3 regions of the Halomonas sp. SL1 genome follow, and region 2 is predicted to be linked to each of the others. Evidence: riboswitches for the same ligand, from Rfam matches in the RefSeq annotation. Region 2 holds a riboswitch; each other region holds the start of a gene.
The links. Region 2 has a riboswitch for thiamine pyrophosphate ahead of C9J49_RS08925 (sodium:solute symporter). Riboswitches for the same ligand answer to the same signal wherever they lie in the genome.

Region 1: another riboswitch for thiamine pyrophosphate. It lies ahead of thiM (hydroxyethylthiazole kinase); the one in region 2 lies ahead of C9J49_RS08925 (sodium:solute symporter).
Region 3: another riboswitch for thiamine pyrophosphate. It lies ahead of thiC (phosphomethylpyrimidine synthase ThiC); the one in region 2 lies ahead of C9J49_RS08925 (sodium:solute symporter).

What each region holds. Positions count from the first base shown of each region.
Region 1 is NZ_PYUQ02000031.1:35,263-41,140, reverse strand. It holds gene C9J49_RS16530 (serine hydrolase) at 1-976, shown strand, start outside; gene C9J49_RS16525 (DMT family transporter) at 1,068-1,943, shown strand; gene thiE (thiamine phosphate synthase) at 2,023-2,643, opposite strand; gene thiM (hydroxyethylthiazole kinase) at 2,633-3,451, opposite strand; TPP riboswitch at 3,484-3,586, opposite strand; gene C9J49_RS16510 (hypothetical protein) at 3,635-3,925, opposite strand; gene C9J49_RS16505 (ATP-binding protein) at 4,036-5,397, opposite strand; gene C9J49_RS16500 (response regulator transcription factor) at 5,394-5,878, opposite strand, start outside.
Region 2 is NZ_PYUQ02000014.1:65,946-71,823, reverse strand. It holds gene C9J49_RS08935 (hypothetical protein) at 126-875, shown strand; gene C9J49_RS08930 (hypothetical protein) at 1,001-1,678, opposite strand; TPP riboswitch at 1,791-1,903, shown strand; gene C9J49_RS08925 (sodium:solute symporter) at 1,893-3,281, shown strand; gene ilvD (dihydroxy-acid dehydratase) at 3,351-5,039, shown strand; gene C9J49_RS08915 (hypothetical protein) at 5,133-5,804, opposite strand.
Region 3 is NZ_PYUQ02000008.1:128,532-134,409, reverse strand. It holds gene C9J49_RS03285 (sugar phosphorylase) at 1-247, opposite strand, end outside; gene C9J49_RS03280 (heavy metal translocating P-type ATPase) at 408-2,678, shown strand; gene thiC (phosphomethylpyrimidine synthase ThiC) at 2,750-4,639, opposite strand; TPP riboswitch at 4,716-4,835, opposite strand; gene tenA (thiaminase II) at 5,143-5,811, opposite strand.

The DNA.
Region 1 (5,878 bases), on a different contig from region 2:
CGCCCGCGAGCTCGGCATGCGCCACACCACCTTCCGCAACGCCTCCGGCCTGCCGGACGACGCCCAGGTCACCACCGCCCGCGACATGGCGGTGCTGGCCCGTCGGCTGATGCTCGATTTCCCGCAGTACTACCACTACTTCTCGCTGCAGGACTTCACCTGGCGCGGCAACACCTACCGCGGCCACAATCGCCTGCTGGCCAACTACCCGGGCGCCGACGGCCTCAAGACCGGCTTCATCCGCGCCTCCGGCTTCAACGTCGCCACTTCGGCGGTGCATGGCGGCCGGCGCATGCTCTCGGTGGTGATGGGCGGCTTCACCGCCGCCTCCCGCGACGAGCACATGGCCGACCTGCTGAACCGCGGCTTCGCCCGCGCCGCCCTGGCCGACGGCCACGGCTGGCTGGCCCGCACCGAGATCGCCGACGAGCGCCTGATGCCGCTGCCGGGCCGCACGCTGCCGCCGGCCGGTCAGATGCTGGCGAGCCGCGACAGCGCCGCGCCGGCACCGGCACCGGCCGCGACGGTATCCGCCCGGGCGCCCGAGCCGGCCTCGACGCCGGCGGCCAGCGAGCCGAGCCGCGCCGCCGCGCCGGGGCCGGTGGTGCAGGAGGTCGCCGCCCCCTCGCCGGACGAGGCGATCGTGGCCTCGGCGCCGAGCGCCGACGCGGCCGTCGGCGGTGCGGCGGAGGCGGATCCGCTGACCGCGCTGATCGACCGCGACGAGCGGACCGGCGGCTGGGGCGTGCAGGTCGGCGCCTTCAGCGACGCCGATCACGCTCGTCGCCTGGCCGACCGCGCCGCGGCCCGACTGGCCGCGGAGCTGGATGACGCCCGGGTCGACGTGCCCTGGGTGGCGCAAGCCGGCGTCTACCGGGCGCGGTTGGTCGATCTGGGCGAGCGCCAGGCCCGCAGCGCCTGCCAGCGTCTCCAGTCCCAGGGCATGGACTGCATGGTGGTCCAGGCCTCGCTCTGACCCTCGGTTCCGGCCCCTCTCACCGCCCCGACGGTCAGGCCGTCGGGGCGGTGTCGTTTCCCCTCCCTCGACGCGCGCACGGAGGCGCTGCATGGCTCCCTCTCTGAAAGGCATCCTGTTCATGTGCGGCGGCGTGCTGTGTCTGGCCCTGGGCGATGCCCTCACCAAGTGGCTGGGCGCGGTGCATTCGCCGCTGCAGATCATCTTCTTCCGCACCCTGGTGTCGCTGCCGCTGATCGTGCTGATCGCGCGCTTCAATGGCGGCCTGCGCACCCTCGGCACGCGGCGTCCGGGCGTGCACCTGCTGCGCGGCCTGATCTTCACCGCCACCATGATCACCTTCATGTGGGGGCTGGTGCTGCTGCCGCTGGCCACCGCCACGGCGATCGCCTTCGCCGCGCCGCTGTTCGTGACGCTGCTGTCGGTGCCCTTGCTCGGCGAGCGGGTCGACCGTCCGACCTGGCTGGCCACGCTGCTCGGCTTCGTCGGGGTGCTGGTGGTGGTGCGGCCCGGGGCGGCCGGTTTCCAGCCCGCCATGCTGGTGGTGGTCGCCGCGGCGCTGTTCTATGCCCTGACCATGATCACCGCGCGCCGCTACGGCGAAGGGGAGCACCTCTGGGCCATGGTCTTCTACACCACCCTGGTGCCCTGCCTGGCCGCCTCCCTGACCCTGCCCTGGGTCTGGCAGGCCCCGGCGCCGCTGCACTGGCTGGGCTTCCTGGGCGCTGGCGTGCTCGGCGTCGGCGCCATGGTGGGCCTGACCCAGGCCTTCCGCTACGCCCCGGCGGCCATTGCCGCGCCCTTCGACTACACGGCACTGCTGTGGGCGACCCTGCTGGGCTGGGGCTTCTGGGGCGAGATGCCCGACCCCTGGGTGTTCGCCGGCGGCAGCCTGATCATCGCCAGCGGCCTGGCCATCGCCTATCAGGAGCGGCGCGTCGCGCTGAACCGGCGGCCTTCCCTGTGACGCAGGTCGCGTCGGCGACCCGGCGGCCCCGCGCTCTTTCGCGCGGGGCCGCCTGCGTTCGGGGCTGGCCGTTCAGGCGTCAGCGGTGGAACGGCGGGAAGGCGCGGGCGGCGGCCTCCGGGTCCGGGGTGCCGCAGATCGCCGAGACCACCGCCAGGCCGCCGGCACCGGCGCGGCGCACCGCCTCGACGTGCTCGACCTTGAGCCCGCCGATCGCCACCGTGGGCAGCGGGCTGGCGGCGGCCAGCGCCGCCAGGCCGTCGACGCCCAGCGGCGCGGCATGGTCCTGCTTGGTGGCCGTGGCGAACACCGGGCCGAGGCCCAGGTAGTCGAGGCGCCCGGCGTCCAGCCGTGCCAGCTGTTCGTGGGTCTGCACCGAGAGGCCGAGGATGGCGTCCGGGCCCAGCGCGGCACGGGCATCGGCGACCTCGCCGTCGTCCTGGCCGATGTGCAGGCCGTCGGCCCGACTGGCCAGCGCGACCTCGAGGCGGTCGTTGATGATCAACGGCACGCCGCTGCCGGCCAGGGCAGCCTTCAGGCGCCGGGCCAGCGGGATCATCTCGGCGTCGGCGGCGTGCTTGTCGCGCAGCTGGACGACGCTGACGCCGCCGCGCACCGCGGCCCGTACGGTCTGCTCCACGCCGAGGGCGGCGCACAGCTCGGGGTCGGTGACCAGGTAGAGGGACAGATCAAGGCGCATCGGTGAGCTCCAGGTGGATACGGTCGGCCAGCGGCGTAGCGAGGGTGTCGGGATCGAGGGCATAGAGGGCGTCGAGGAAGGCCACGGCGAAGCTGCCGGGGCCGGCGGCGGTCTCGGCGGCGATCTCCCCGGCCGCGGCGTAGGCGGTCAGCGCCGCTACGGTGGCCTCGAACGGATCCTCGGCGCCGGCCAGGAAGGCGCCGACCACGCCGGTCAGGGCGCAGCCCATGGTGGTGACGCGAGGCATCAGCGCATGGCCGCCGCAGACCCGCGTCAGGCGTCGGCCGTCGGTGACCAGGTCGACCTCGCCGGTGACCGCCACCACGGTGGCATGCTCGCGGGCCAGCGCCACGGCGGCGCGCTCGGCGCTGTCGGCGCTGTCGGTGCTGTCCACGCCGCGCCCGCCGCCGCCCTGTCGGGCCAGCGCCAGGATCTCCGAGGCGTTGCCGCGGATCGCGGTCGGCCCCAGCGCCAGCAGCCGGGCGCCGGCCTGGCGACGAAAGCGGGTGGCGCCCACCGCCACCGGGTCGAGCACCCAGGGCGTGTCGGCGTCATTGGCGGCGCGGGCGGCGTCGTCCATGGCGTCGAGCCAGTGGGGCGAGAGGGTGCCGATGTTCAGCGTCAGGGCGGTGGCCAGGCCGGCGAACTCGGCGGCCTCCTCGCGGGCGTGGACCATGGCGGGCGAGGCGCCCAGCGCCAGCAGCGCGTTGGCCATGAAGTTCATCGCCACGTGGTTGGTGATGTTGTGAACCAGCGGGGTGGTGCGGCGCACGCGCGCCAGATGCGGCGCGGGATCGAGGGAATGCATCGGGCCTCCTGGCGACGGGAGGCGCGGCCACCGAGGGAGCCGGCACGACTCCCTCCGCCGGCATTATCCGGGTCAGGTAGTGAGGGTGCCTCTCAGCCGCGGCGGATCATCGCCCCGGCGCCCCTGTCGTCGGGCCTCACTATCGCCCTTCGTCCGATGCATGTAAAGCCGGCGGGCGTCGCCTCAGGCGGCCAGCTGGAGCACGGCCAGGGTCAGCAGGCTGGCCTGGGAGACGCTCTGGAGATCGGCGCTCATGCCGTTGCCTTCCTCCTCGGGTTCGAGGCGCATCGCCGCGTTCAGGGGGCGAAGCAGCAAGGCGGCGCCGGCGGCCAGGGCGACCAACGCCAGCGGCAGGCTACCCACGCCCCAGGGGCTGATCAGCCATTCGACGACGAGCAGCAGCACGCCGCCCAGGGCCAGCCACAGGGGGCGGCGCAGGGCGGCGTCGAGAGAGGTCGGGGGCATGGCGTGCATGTCGATGTCTCCTTTCCGGTTGTCGTTGGGCGATTCAGCCCACCACCGTAACGGCGTTGGCTTAAAGTCGGCTTACACCAACGCTAAGGGAGCGACATGACGATGCCGTGTCAGGCGCGGGGCAGCCGCACGCTCACGCGCAGCCCGCCGCCGGGGGCGTCGCCCAGCGTCAGGCGGCCGCCGTGGCGCTGTACCAGACGGTCGACGATGGACAGTCCGAGGCCGGCCCCGGCTCCCGCACCGCCGCGGTGGAAGCGCGCCAGCGCCTGCTGGCGGCCGTCCTCGGGGATGCCGGGACCGCTGTCGTCCACCCGCAGCACCAGCACTCGCTCTTCCGCCGTCAGTGCCACGTCGATGCGGCTGCCGGCGGGGGAGTGACGGATGGCGTTGCCGACCAGGTTCTTGATCAGGGTGGTGACGGCGCCGGGCTCGGTGGTCAGCGCCCAGTCTGCCGCCTCGTCGGCCTCCAAGTGCAGGCTCTGGTCGTGGTCGGTGGCCAGCGGCATCAGCTCGGCCAGCGACTCGCGCACCTCGTGCAGCAGGTCGATGCGCTGATCCGGGGCGCCTTCCTGCTCCGGGTCCAGGCGTGCCAGGGTCAGCAGCTGGCCGACCAGCCGGGTGGCGCGGGCCAGGCCGTCGCGCAACAGGGTCAGCGCCTCGCGCCGATCCGCCGGATCCTCGGTGGCCAGGGCGTTCTGGGCGTGCAGGTCGAGCACCGTCAGCGGGGTGCGCAGCTCGTGGGCGGCATCGGCGATGAAGCGCTTCTCGCGGGCCCGCAGGGTGCGGATCCGCGCCAGCAGGCCGTTGAGGGCGCCGACGATGGTGGCCAGCTCGCGGGGCAGTGGGTCGTCGGGCAGTGGGTTCAGGCGCTGGGGGTCGCGGGCTTCGATCTGGGCGGCCAGCCGTGACAGCGGCCGCAGCCCCCAGCCGATCGCCCACCACAGCAGCACCGCCAGTGCCGGCAGGCCCACGAGGTCCGGTACCAGGGTGCGCAGGGCGATGCCCCGGACCAGCTCGCCGCGCACGTCGCCGCGCTCGCCGACCAGCACCCGCAGGTCGTCGCCGCCGAGGACGAAGACGCGCCACTCGCGTCCGTCCAGGGTCGCGTCGCCGTAGCCGGCACGACGCTCGGTGAACGGCGCGGTCGGCGCGCCGGCGGAGCGCAGCAGCAGCCGCTCGTCGCGCCAGACCTGGAAGGCCACCTCGCCCTCGTAGCGGTGGCCGCCGTCGGTGCCCGGCGTGTTGCGGCGCAGGGCGTCGTCGAGGCTCGCCAGCAGCGCCTCGCGCCGGGCCTCGGGCAGCGGCGTGCGCACCAGGCCTTCCAGCAGCCGGGCCTGCTGGGCCAGGCGGGCGTCGAACAGCGCCGCCACTTCGCGGGCGGCGTCGCGATAGCTGGTCACGCCGATCGCCAGCATGCACAGCGCGACCACCAGCAGCGCGATGCCCAGGGTGCGGCGGCGGATGGAGCTCATGGGATCCTGTTCCCGGGTGCCTCGTCCGCCGGGGCCTTGTCCATGATGTAGCCGATGCCGCGCAGGGTGCGGATCAACTCCGGGGCCAGCTTCTTGCGCAGGTGGTGAACGTGGACCTCGATGGCGTTGCTCTCCACGTCCTCGTCCCAGCCGTAGAGCAGGCGGGCTAGGGTGTCGCGGGTGAAGGCGTGGCCCGGGTGGCTGAGGAATTCCTGCAGCAGGGTGAACTCGCGGCGCGACAGCGTGACCGGCTGGCCCTGGTAGGTGACGCGGCGGTTCTCCGGGTCGAGCACCACGCCGCGGTGGCGCAGCTCGCTGCTGACCAGGCCCTGGCTACGGCGCATCAGGGCGCGCAGCCGTGCCTTGAGCTCGTCGACCTCGAAGGGTTTGGTCAGGTAGTCGTCGGCCCCGGCATCCAGGCCCTGGATGCGCTGCTCGATGCCGTCGCGGGCGGTCAGCACCAGCACCGGCACGCGATGGC
Region 2 (5,878 bases):
GGGGCATCACGGGTGCCACGTCTGCGGACATGAAACGTGCCTGCCTGCTGTGGGCATGCCTATCCGGGCATGGGGAAAGAAAACCGGAGACCAGGGAGCCACGGATGCTTGCACGAAATGCACTGATGATCGCCACCTTCTTTGCCATGTTTTCCCCGGGGATAGCCAGCGCTCAGCAAGATGGCCTGGGCTCGGAAGCCAATGATCCGACGGCCTCCGTCATGGCCTTCCAGCTGCAGGACTTCTACACGTACCGGTACCACAACCTCGACGACGAGGACGGAAACCGCATGCAGTTCCGCGCCGCCATTCCGTTCTCGCTGGGCGACTCCAGCAACATCTTCCGGCTCACCGCGCCTTACGTGACCGACTCGCCGAATGACTCGAGCGGCTGGTCCGACATGACACTCTTCGACCTGGTGACCTTCGACCGGTCATGGGGGCGATTCGGCGTGGGTGCGGTAGCGCTGTTGCCGACCGGGGAAGACGGCCTGAGCGCCGAGAAATGGGGCCTCGGTCCCGCCGTGGGCTTCGTGGCCAGCCAACCCTGGGGGATATGGGGGCTGTTCAACCAGAACGTGTTCACGGTGGCGGGAGACGACGACTACCGCGACGTGAATATCTCGATCGTGCAGCCGATCGTGAACTACAGCCTCGGGAATGGTTGGTCGGCGGGGGCCTCCGACATGTCGATCACCTATGACTGGGAGCAGCATGATTGGGTGAGCCTGCCCCTGGGCGTTGCGCTCAACAAGCTGGTGAGGATTCAGGAGTATCCGGTGCAGTTCACGGCCAGCTATGAGCACAACTTCTACGACGAGGGGGTGAGCGCCTCGGACACCCTCAACCTCACCGCGAAGCTGCTGTTGCCTTGAACGGCAGCGGTGAGTAGGGGGCCGCTGGTCGCCTCCGAAGCGCTAAAGATCAATGACGTCTCAGGCGATCCTGGCCCCTTCCATGGAAGCTTCTGCCTCCTCCTGAGGCCCCGCTCCGGTATCGCCTAGGGGCGGATATGGGCCATCTCCAGCAGCTCGCTCAGCGGTTCCAGTTGGCCCACGTGCAGCACCAGCACGCACTCGCCGGGTTCGTCGGCGGCGGGGCGAACGATGGCGAATTCGCCTTCCTCCAGATGGAATTCGTGGATCTCGCGGCTGCCCTCGGGCGTATTGCAGCGGATCGAGCGGTAGGCCTCGTCCTCGCCGTAGGTCAGGCGGTGATAGACCTTGAAGAAGGTATACAGCGACAGGCCGCGGGGAAACGCCGGCCAGCGGGCCGGGTTGTCTCGAGTCTCTGAGTCGACCTCGAGGCCGTCGGCCTCGGCGCCGGCGATGGCACTGGCCAGCGGCTCGGCGAGCAGGCTGTCGGCCTCGCCCGGCAGCGGGGCGAGACGGTCCAGCGCCTGCTGGTAGCGCTCGGCGATCGCACGCAGGTCGGCCGTCTTGCCCAGCGCATGGTCGCCATGTCGCAGGTCTTCGGGGGCGCAGCCGCCGTTCTCCCAGCCGTGGATCACCCTGAGCGTCAGTCGCCCTTCGCGCATCGGCGCCTCCAGCAGCGCCTGGAGGGCGATGCGCAGGTGCAGCTGGCGCTCGGGGACGCCGTTGTCGAAGGCGGCGTAGGGCTCGGCGAAGATCCGGTGCAGGCAACCGGGGGCGTGTTCCTTGGCTTCGGTAAACGGCATGGCGGGGTCCGGGCTGGTTGTTCGAATGGCGGGAAGGATGTGTCATGCTGGCGTGGCAATCCGGATATCGGCCATTTTGGCCCTGTCTTGAGGATCGCCACTACAATCCATTCACTGTCGCCAGGGGAGTCTCGCCGGCATCGGCGGGGCTGAGAGAGCGTGCGTCGCTGACCCTGGAACCTGATCCGGTTCACACCGGCGGAGGAAGTGCGACATGCCTTATCTGACGTCAGCCGTGCTTGGCGCGGCGCTTTTGTGTTTCACCGTTCTGGGCCTGCGTGCCCGCCGGGCCGACGGCCCGCTCGACGACTACGTTACCGCCCGCAACTCCCAGTCGGCCCCGACCCTGGGGCTCTCCTTCCTGGCCTCCGGCATGGGGGCCTGGATCCTCTTCGCGCCGCCCGAGATCGGCGCCTTCGTCGGCCCGCTGGGTCTGGCCGGCTATGCCATCGGCTCGGCGCTGCCGTTCATCGTGCTCGGCGCCTTCGGCCCGGCCATCCGCCGTCGCCTGCCGGAGGGGCGCAGCATCGGCGAGTACGCCGAGGCCTGTTTCGGCGCCGGCATCCGCCGCTGGGTGGCGCTGGTCTCGGTGCTGTACATGGGCTGCTTCCTGGCCGCCGAGCTGACCGCCATCGGCGCCATCACCGGGCTGCTGTCGGACGTCCCGGTGGCGCTGGTGGTGGTCGGCGTGGCGGTGGCGACCCTGCTCTACACCGCGCTGGGCGGGCTGCGTGCGAGCCTGGCCACCGACCGCTGGCAGGCCTGGCTGCTGCTGGCCCTGCTGGGGGTGGTGGGCGGCGTGGCGCTGGCCCGGTTGCCCGAGCTGCCGGCCGAGGCCGCGCTGCCGTCGATCCCCGCCGCGGATGCCCTGTCCGTGGCGCTGACGCTGGTGATCGCGGTGACCGCGGCCAACCTCTTCCATCAGGGCTACTGGCAGCGGGTGTGGGCGGCCCGGGACGACCGGGCGCTGGGGCGCGGCGCCTGGCTGGGCGGCGGCATCACCGTGCTGGTGGTGGCGGTGGTCGGCGGCCTCGGCATGCTGGCCGCCATGGCGGGCGTGTCGCTGGGCGAGCCGCCGATCCCGTTCTTCGCGCTGCTCGCCGAGGCGCCGGGCTGGCTGGCGCTGCCGGCGCTGGTGCTGGCGGTGACCCTGGTGGCCTCCAGCGTCGATACCCTGCAGAACGGCATCGCCTCGCTGGTGGTGGCCGGCAGCGGCCGTCGCGGCCTGTCGCTCAGGGCGGCGCGGTGGGTCACCGTGGCGCTGATGGTGCCGGTGGTGGCGATCGCCCTGCAGGGGCTCTCGGTGCTGCGACTGTTCCTGATCGCCGATCTGCTGTGCGCGGCCATCGTGGTGCCGGTGCTGCTGGGGCTGTGGGCGCGGATGAGCGCCATGGCGGCGCTGGCCGGCGGTCTCGCCGGGCTGGCGGGCGCGGTGCTGCCGGGGTGGGTCGCCTCGGGCAGTGCCCTCGATGGCCTGCTGGCGGCGAGCTTTCCCGGCGGGGTGCCGACCCTGCCGCCCTTCCTCGGTGCGCTTCTGGCCTCCAGCGCGGTGGCGCTGCTGGTGGCCTGGTGGCGCCCGGCCGCGGTGCGGCGTACGGCCTGAACGGTTGCCAGGCCGGCGGATGACGGCCACCCTCTGAAGGTCATCCCGACCTGACGGAGGAGCCGCGCCATGAGTGACACGCCACAGGATCCCCGCCGCCGCCATTCCGCCCCGGTGGTGGACGGCGTCGGCAAGTCGGCCAGCCGCGCCATGCTGCGCGCGGTGGGCTTCAACGACGCCGACTTCACCAGGCCCCAGGTGGGCATTGCGTCCACCTGGAGCCGCGTCACGCCCTGCAACAGCCACATCGGCGAGCTCGCCGAGCAGGCCAGCGCTGGTGCCGATGCGGCCGGCGGCAAGGGCGTGATCTTCAACACCATCACCATCTCCGACGGCATCGCCAACGGCACCGAGGGCATGAAGTATTCACTGGTGTCGCGGGAGGTGATCGCCGATTCCATCGAGACGGTGGCCGGCTGCGAGGGCTTCGATGGCCTGGTGGCCATCGGCGGCTGCGACAAGAACATGCCCGGCTGCCTGATCGGCCTGGCGCGGCTCGACCGGCCCAGCGTCTTCGTCTACGGCGGCACCATCCTGCCCGGCGAGGGGCACACCGACATCGTCTCGGTGTTCGAGGCCATGGGCGCCCACAGCCGCGGCGATCTCGACCTCATCGACGTCAAGCGGATCGAGGAGACGGCGATTCCCGGGCCCGGTGCCTGCGGCGGCATGTACACCGCCAACACCATGGCCTCGGCCATCGAGGCGCTGGGCATGAGCCTGCCCGGCAGCTCGGCGCAGAACGCCGTGTCCCAGACCAAGCGCGACGACAGCCGGGCGGCGGGGGAGGCGGTGCTGACCCTGCTCGAGCGCGACATCACGCCCTCGGACATCATGACCCGCGAGGCCTTCGAGAACGCCATCACCGTGGTGATCGCCCTGGGCGGCTCCACCAATGCGGTGCTGCACCTGATCGCCATGGCCGACGCCATCGGCGTGTCGCTTTCCCTCGACGACTTCACGGCGATCGGCAAGCGGGTGCCGGTGCTCGCCGACCTGCGGCCCAGCGGCCAGTACATGATGAGCGAGCTGGTCGAGATCGGCGGCATCCAGCCGCTGATGAAGACCCTGCTCGACGCCGGGCTGCTGCATGGCGACTGCCTGACCGTGACCGGCGCCACCCTGGCCGAGAACCTGGCCGAGGTCGTGCCTTACCCCGAGGGGCAGGCGATCATCGCGCCCCTCGAGGCGCCGCTGAAGGCCCAGAGCCACCTGCGCGTGCTGCACGGCAACCTGGCCCCGGAGGGCGCGGTGGCCAAGATCACCGGCAAGGAGGGCACGCGCTTCTCCGGCCGGGCCCGGGTGTTCGGCTCCGAGGAGGAGGCCCAGGCGCGCATCAACGACGGCAGCGTGGTGGCCGGCGACGTGGTGGTGATCCGCTACGAGGGGCCCCGCGGCGGGCCCGGCATGCGCGAGATGCTGACCCCGACCTCGGCGATCATGGGGCGCGGACTCGGCAGCGAGGTGGCGCTGATCACCGACGGCCGCTTCTCCGGCGGCAGTCACGGCTTCGTGGTCGGCCACGTGACGCCGGAGGCCTTCGACGGCGGCCCCCTGGCGCTGCTCGAGGATGGCGACACCATCACCATCGATGCCGAGGCCGACACCCTCGATGTCGCGCTCACCGTCGAGGAACTCGAACGACGCCATGCCGCCTGGCAGCGGCCGGCGCCGCGCTACACCCGCGGGGTACTGGCCAAGTACGCGCGGATGGTCAGCTCCGCCTCGACCGGGGCGGTGACCGACCGCCCCGACTAGCTCGCCCCGGCAGGGCCCCGAGACGCGACGGCGCCGCCCCTCGGGGCGGCGCCGTTCGTGCTTTCGGGCAGGGCGTGCCCTGCGGCCGTCGGCTTACTGGGAGAGCGCCTGGTTCATCATGTCTTCCATGCTCATGGCGTCCTCGGGCAGCTCGAAGGCGCTTGCCGCTGGGGCCTCGTCGGACAGCGAGGCGATGCGGAAGCGGTCGCCGAAGCGCAGCATGCCGAGCCCCTCTTCCTCCAGCGCCGAGGCGATCGGGTCGGATTCGCCGGTCATGGTGCGTTGATAGGCGTGGAAGGCACGCATCAGCTCACGTACCTGATCGTCGTCGCTCAGCACCAGGGTGTCGTCATGGGCGTTGCCGGCCTTGTCGGTCCACGTCAGCGCATAGACCTCGCCCTCCAGGCCGGCGATGATCTCGCGTTCGCCGGTGGCCTCGAGCCGTTCGACCGAGTCGGCCTGCTGGCTGGTCACGCCGGCCATGGCCTGATCGCCGCCCATGCTCTCGGCCATCTGCTTGAGGCGGGCCATGTCCATGACCAGGGTCTGGCCCTGCATCCGGGTGACCATGTAGCCGTTGCCGTCCTTGAGCAGCATGAAGCCCGCCTGGGCCTGCCGGGGGAAGTCCATGCGCAGGTCATCGCCCGCCCAGCGGACTTCCATGGTGGCGGTGCCCTGGTCGGAGCGGCTCTCGAGGGTGGCCTGGCCATCGGCCAGGGCGGGCAGCGAGGCGGCCAGCAGCAGGCCGGTCACGAGGTGGCGCATCGGGATTCTCCCTGATCTCTCGAATCCATGAGGTGGAAGGGCCGGCGAGACCGGCCCGGGCCCAGTGCGCGGGC
Region 3 (5,878 bases), on a different contig from region 2:
GTGGCTGCTCGCCGTCGACCAGGCTGTCGCCGTAGGCGATCAGCCACTGGTCGCGTTCACTCCACAGCGGACGGGCGGGCGGTGCCTCACCATCCGGGGGCGTCATGGGGGCCTGATGCGCCAGCAGGGTGAACAGCCGGCGCAGCACCTCGTCGGCGCGGGGGCCGTAGAGCATCGTCAGGTGGCGATGGGCGCGCTCATGGAAGGCCTCGGCGCCAAGTGGCGTCGAAAGGGAGGGTGCCGGCATGGCGATCGCCTCTCGTTGGGGGTTTCCTTAAGCATGCAGGCCGCGTGCCAGCTGTCCATGCTGGCGGTGTCGTGCCCGGCGTCATCACCGCTTGAGTCTATAGCGGCTAGAGGCTCTAGGCTGATGCCATGTTTCGATGACGAGCCCCGAGGAGGTCAGGATGGCGCAAGACGCCGCGCAGGAAGCTGAAAAGGGTGCACTCCAGCGACACCAGTGGCGCGTGGAAGGCATGGACTGTCCGAGCTGCGCCGGCAAGATCCGCGGCGCGCTGGAGCGTCTGGATGGCGTGGCTGACGTGAAGGTCTCGGTCATGCAGGGCTCGCTGGCCCTCGATCTGGATACCGGCCGCACGGCGCCCGAGGACGTGGCGTCGCTGGTCGAGCGGTTGGGCTATGGCGTTCGGCGCCAGTCGGCGCAGGACGATGCCGAGGCGCCTTCGGGCGCCGGCTGCTGTGCCGGGCGCGATCATGCCGATCATTTCCGTCGGGGTGATGACGCCTCGCCCCGGCGCTGGCATGCCACCGCCAAGGGGCGGCTGGTGCTGGCCACCGGGGTGGCGCTCGGCGTGGCCACGCTGCTGCGCTTCACCGTCGGAACGGAGGTGGCCCACTGGGCCTTCCTGGCGGCCTGCCTGATCGGACTGGCGCCGGTCGCTCGCCGTGCGGTGAGTGCGGCGCGGGTCGGCATGCCGTTCACCATCGAGATGCTGATGACCCTGGCCGCCGGCGGTGCGCTGATCATCGGCGCCGCCGAGGAGGCGGCCATGGTGGTGCTGCTGTTCGCTATCGGCGAGATCCTCGAGGGCGTGGCCGCGGACCGGGCCCGCTCGGGCATCCGCGCGCTGGCCGATCTGGTGCCTCGCGAGGCACGCCTGGAAGTCGCCCCCGGCGAGACGCGCACGGTGGATGCGGCACATCTGGCGGTCGGCCAGGTGGTGGTGGTGCGCCCCGGCGACCGCATCCCCGCCGACGCCACCATCCTCGAGGGCCGCTCGTCGATCGATGAGTCGCCGGTGACCGGCGAGTCGGTGCCGCGGGACCGGGGCGAGGGCGACGAGGTGTTCGCCGGCTCGATCAACCATGACGGCGTGCTGCGGCTGCGCGTGGCCCGGCCGCCCGAGGACAACACCATCGCACGCATCATCCGGCTGGTGGAGGAAGCCCAGGAGGCGCGGGCGCCCACCGAGCGCTTCATCGACCGCTTCAGCCGCGTCTACATGCCGGCGGTGGTCGGCCTGGCGGTGCTGGTGGCCGTGGTGCCGCCGCTGGCGTTGGGCGGCGAATGGGGCGAGTGGACCTATCGCGCCCTGGCGCTGCTGCTGATCGGTTGCCCCTGCGCGCTGGTGATCTCGGTGCCGGCATCGATCGCCTCGTCGCTCTCCAGCGGCGCCCGGCACGGGCTGTTGCTCAAGGGCGGTGCGGTGATCGAAGCCGCCGCCCGCACCGAGGCGGTCGCCTTCGACAAGACCGGCACCCTGACCGAGGGCCGGCCGCGGGTGACCGATGTGGTGCCGGCAAGCGACGCCGTGGCCGCGCAGGACGTGATCGCCCTGGCCGCGGGCCTGGAGCGCGACGCCAGCCATCCGCTGGCGCAGGCGGTGGTCGCCCATGCGGAGGCGCAGCAGGTCGCGGCCTCAAGGGTCAGCGAGGCCCGGGCGGTGCCCGGGCAGGGCGTCGAGGCGCTGATCGAGGGTCGCCGGGCCTTCGTCGGCGCGCCGCGCCACGTGGCCGATCGCGGCACGCTGGCCGAGGCGCTGGCCGCGCGAATCGAGGAACTCGAGGCCGAGGGCAAGACGGTGATCGTGGCGGTCGAGGACGGCGTGGCGCTGGGGGCCATCGCCCTGCGCGACGAGCCGCGGCCCGATGCCGAGGCCGGCGTGCAGGCGCTGTCGGCGCTGGGCGTGCGCTCGGTGATGCTGACCGGCGACAACGATCGCACCGCCGCGGCCATCGCCGGGCGCCTCGGCATCGAGCGTCGCGCCGGGCTTATGCCGGAGGGCAAGGTCGAGGCGATCCGTGAGCTGGCCGGCCATGAGCGGACGATGATGATCGGTGACGGCATCAACGACGCCCCGGCCCTGGCCAGCGCCCAGGTGGGCGTGGCCATGGGCTCGGGGACCGACGTGGCGCTGGAGACCGCCGACGGCGCGCTGCTGCGCAACCGGGTGGGCGACGCGGCGGCGCTGATCCGGCTGGCGCGGGCGACCATGGCCAACATCCGCCAGAACATCGCCATCGCCCTGGGGCTCAAGGGGCTGTTCCTGGTGACCACCGTGCTCGGCATCACCGGGCTGTGGCTGGCGATCCTGGCCGATACCGGCGCCACCGTGCTGGTCACGCTCAACGCCCTGCGGCTGCTGCGCTTCGCGCCGGGCGGGCGTGACTCGACGGAAGACAACGAGGTCGTTGCTCCCGTGCCCGCGGCAAACTGAACCCGTTTGGCCGCATGAAAAACGCCGCGCCGGCATGCAGCCGGCGCGGCGTTCTGCATCAAGGCGGGAGGTCAGACCTCCTTGTACAGCTCGGCGCCCTGGTCGCGGAACTTCTCGGCCTGTTCGGCCATGCCGCGCTCCACCACGGCGCGGTCGCCTTCGAGGCCGTTGTCGGCCGCGTAGTCGCGAACCTCCTGGCTGATCTTCATCGAGCAGAACTTGGGCCCGCACATGGAGCAGAAGTGGGCCACCTTGGCCGAGTCCTTGGGCAGGGTCTCGTCGTGGTACTCGCGGGCGGTGTCCGGGTCGAGGCCGAGGTTGAACTGGTCCTCCCAGCGGAACTCGAAGCGTGCCTTCGACAGGGCATTGTCACGGCGCTGGGCGGCCGGGTGACCCTTCGCGAGATCAGCAGCATGCGCGGCGATCTTGTAGGTGATGATGCCGGTCTTGACGTCGTCCTTGTTGGGCAGGCCCAGGTGCTCCTTGGGGGTCACGTAGCAGAGCATGGCGCAGCCGTACCAGCCGATCATCGCCGCGCCGATGCCGGAGGTGATGTGGTCGTAGCCCGGCGCGATGTCGGTGGTCAGCGGCCCGAGGGTGTAGAAGGGCGCCTCGTCGCACTCGCGGAGCTGTTTGTCCATGTTCTCCTTGATCAGGTGCATCGGCACGTGACCGGGGCCCTCGATCATCACCTGGACGTCGTGCTCCCAGGCGATGCGGGTCAGCTCGCCCAGGGTCTCGAGCTCGGCGAACTGGGCCTCGTCGTTGGCGTCGGCCACCGAGCCCGGGCGCAGGCCGTCGCCCAGCGAGAAGGCGATGTCGTAGCGCTTGCAGATCTCGCAGATCTCCTCGAAGTGCTCGTAGAGGAAGCTTTCGCGGTGGTGGTAGAGGCACCACTTGGCCATGATCGAGCCGCCGCGGGAGACGATGCCGGTGGTGCGTCTAGCGGTGAGCGGCACGTAGCGCAGCAGCACGCCGGCGTGGATGGTGAAGTAGTCGACGCCCTGTTCGGCCTGCTCGATCAGGGTGTCGCGGAACACCTCCCAGGTCAGGTCCTCGGCCACGCCGTTGACCTTCTCCAGCGCCTGATAGATGGGCACGGTGCCGATCGGCACCGGGGCGTTGCGGATGATCCACTCGCGGGTCTCGTGGATGTTCTGCCCGGTGGACAGGTCCATGATGGTGTCGGCGCCCCAGCGGATACCCCAGGTCATCTTGTCGACCTCGTCCTCGATGGACGAGGTGACCGCCGAGTTGCCGAGGTTGCCGTTGATCTTCACCAGGAAGTTGCGGCCGATGATCATCGGCTCGGATTCCGGGTGGTTGATGTTGTTGGGGATGATGGCGCGGCCGGCGGCCACCTCGTCGCGCACGAACTCGGGGGTGATCTCCTCGGGCAGGCGGGCGCCGAAGGCCTCGCCCGGGTGCTGGTGGCCGAGGATGCGCTCGACCTCTTCGGTGCCCATCGTCTGGCGCTTCTGGTTTTCCCGAATGGCGATGAATTCCATCTCGGGGGTGACGATGCCCTGGCGCGCATAGTGCAGCTGGGTGACGTTCTTCCCTTCCTTGGCCCGGCGGGGCATGCGGGTCAGCTCGAAGCGCAGTGGGGCCAGCATGGGGTCGTTGGCGCGGCGGCGGCCGTACTCCGAGGTCGGGCCGTCGAGGAACTCGGTGTCGTCGCGGGCCTCGATCCAGTCGCGGCGCAGCTCGGGCAGGCCGCGGCGCAGGTCGATGTCGGCCTCGGGGTCGGTGTAGGGGCCGGAGGTGTCGTAGACCAGCAGCGGCGGGTTTTCTTCATCTGCGCCGGAGGTGCGGGTTGGTGACAGGCCGATCTCGCGGAAGGGCACGCGGATATCGGGTCGCGAGCCTTCGACGAAGACCTTGCGCGAGCCGGCCAGCGGGGCCACGGCGGCGGCGTCGACGCGGGCGTTCTCGTTGAGGAAATGGATGGTCTTGCTCATGGTCGTGCTCCCTTGGCTTGAGTGGTTCGTCAGGGAGGACCGTCGGGGAGGACAGGGGCGGCCGACGCCGAGGCGCCGCCGCGTGTCGCTTGATCCCTACGCTGGTCCTAGCCAGTTCAGGTTCAACGGGATCCATGCTCCGGCGCCTCGCGCCGCATGATCTCAGCCGTCTTCAACGGCACCCCGTCAAGCGTGGTGGTGCCCGCCGCTGGGCGGGCCGTGTCATTGCCTTTCTTCTTCCTACCTACTTTTTTTCTATCGTGGGCCAGGGGCCGAGCTGGCGCGGTGCTAGCCGAGCGCCGGGGGCAAGACAAAGCGAGGGTTTTTGCCATGGGTGAGGCGATCCTCGCCGAACGGGCTGGCCATGGATGGCCAGCACTGGTCCTGCAAACGGAGCAGGATGCGAGAGTGCCGCAGGGCAAAAGTTAGCGCCCAGGGATGGGTTCACAGCGCCTCGCGTGGTCTTGTCGCCGGAAAAGCTCGGCAGTCAAGGAAGGTGGAGCTCAGTCCGCGCGATCCAGCCCCATCTGCCAGAAGTCGATCTCCAGCCGGGTAGCGTCGCGGAACAGCCGCGCCAGCTGGTCGAAGCGCGCCGGCGTCACCTCGGCCAGGCGCGCGTCCAGCCAGGCGATCTCGGCGTGCATCGCCCGCTGGAAGTCGTCGCCCTGATACATGGCGATCCAGGCGTCATAGGGGTTGGCGTCGCCGCGCACGGTGAACGGCTGCGCCTCGAGCCAGTTGGCGATCTCGCCGTAGCCCACCAGGCAGGGGGCCAGCGCCACGCGCAGGTCGAGCAGGTCGCCGCGGCTGCCGGCGTCGAGCACGAAGCGGGTGTAGGCCAGGGTAGCGCGGGCCTCGGGCAGCGCCGCCAGGTCGTCTTCGGTGATGCCCCAGTCGCGACAGAAGCCGCGGTGCAGGTCCAGTTCGACGTCGAGGATGGTCTTCAGGCCGTCGAAGGCCTGGCACAGCTCGTCGAGGTCGCGGCTCTTGTAGGCGGCCAGGGCGTAGGCGCGGGCGAAGTGGATCAGGAACAGGTAGTCCTGCTGCAGGTAGTGGCGGAAGGCGTCCGCCTCGAGCGTGCCGGCGCCCAGGGCGCGGACGAAGTCGTGCTCGGTGTAGGCGCGCCAGTCGGCCTGGCAGGCGGCGGTGAGATCACTGAAGCGACGGCCCATCTTGCCTCCGATTCCGATGAGAGCGGATGCCGGAGGGTGCGCACGGGCGTAGCGGAGGCGGTGAGGG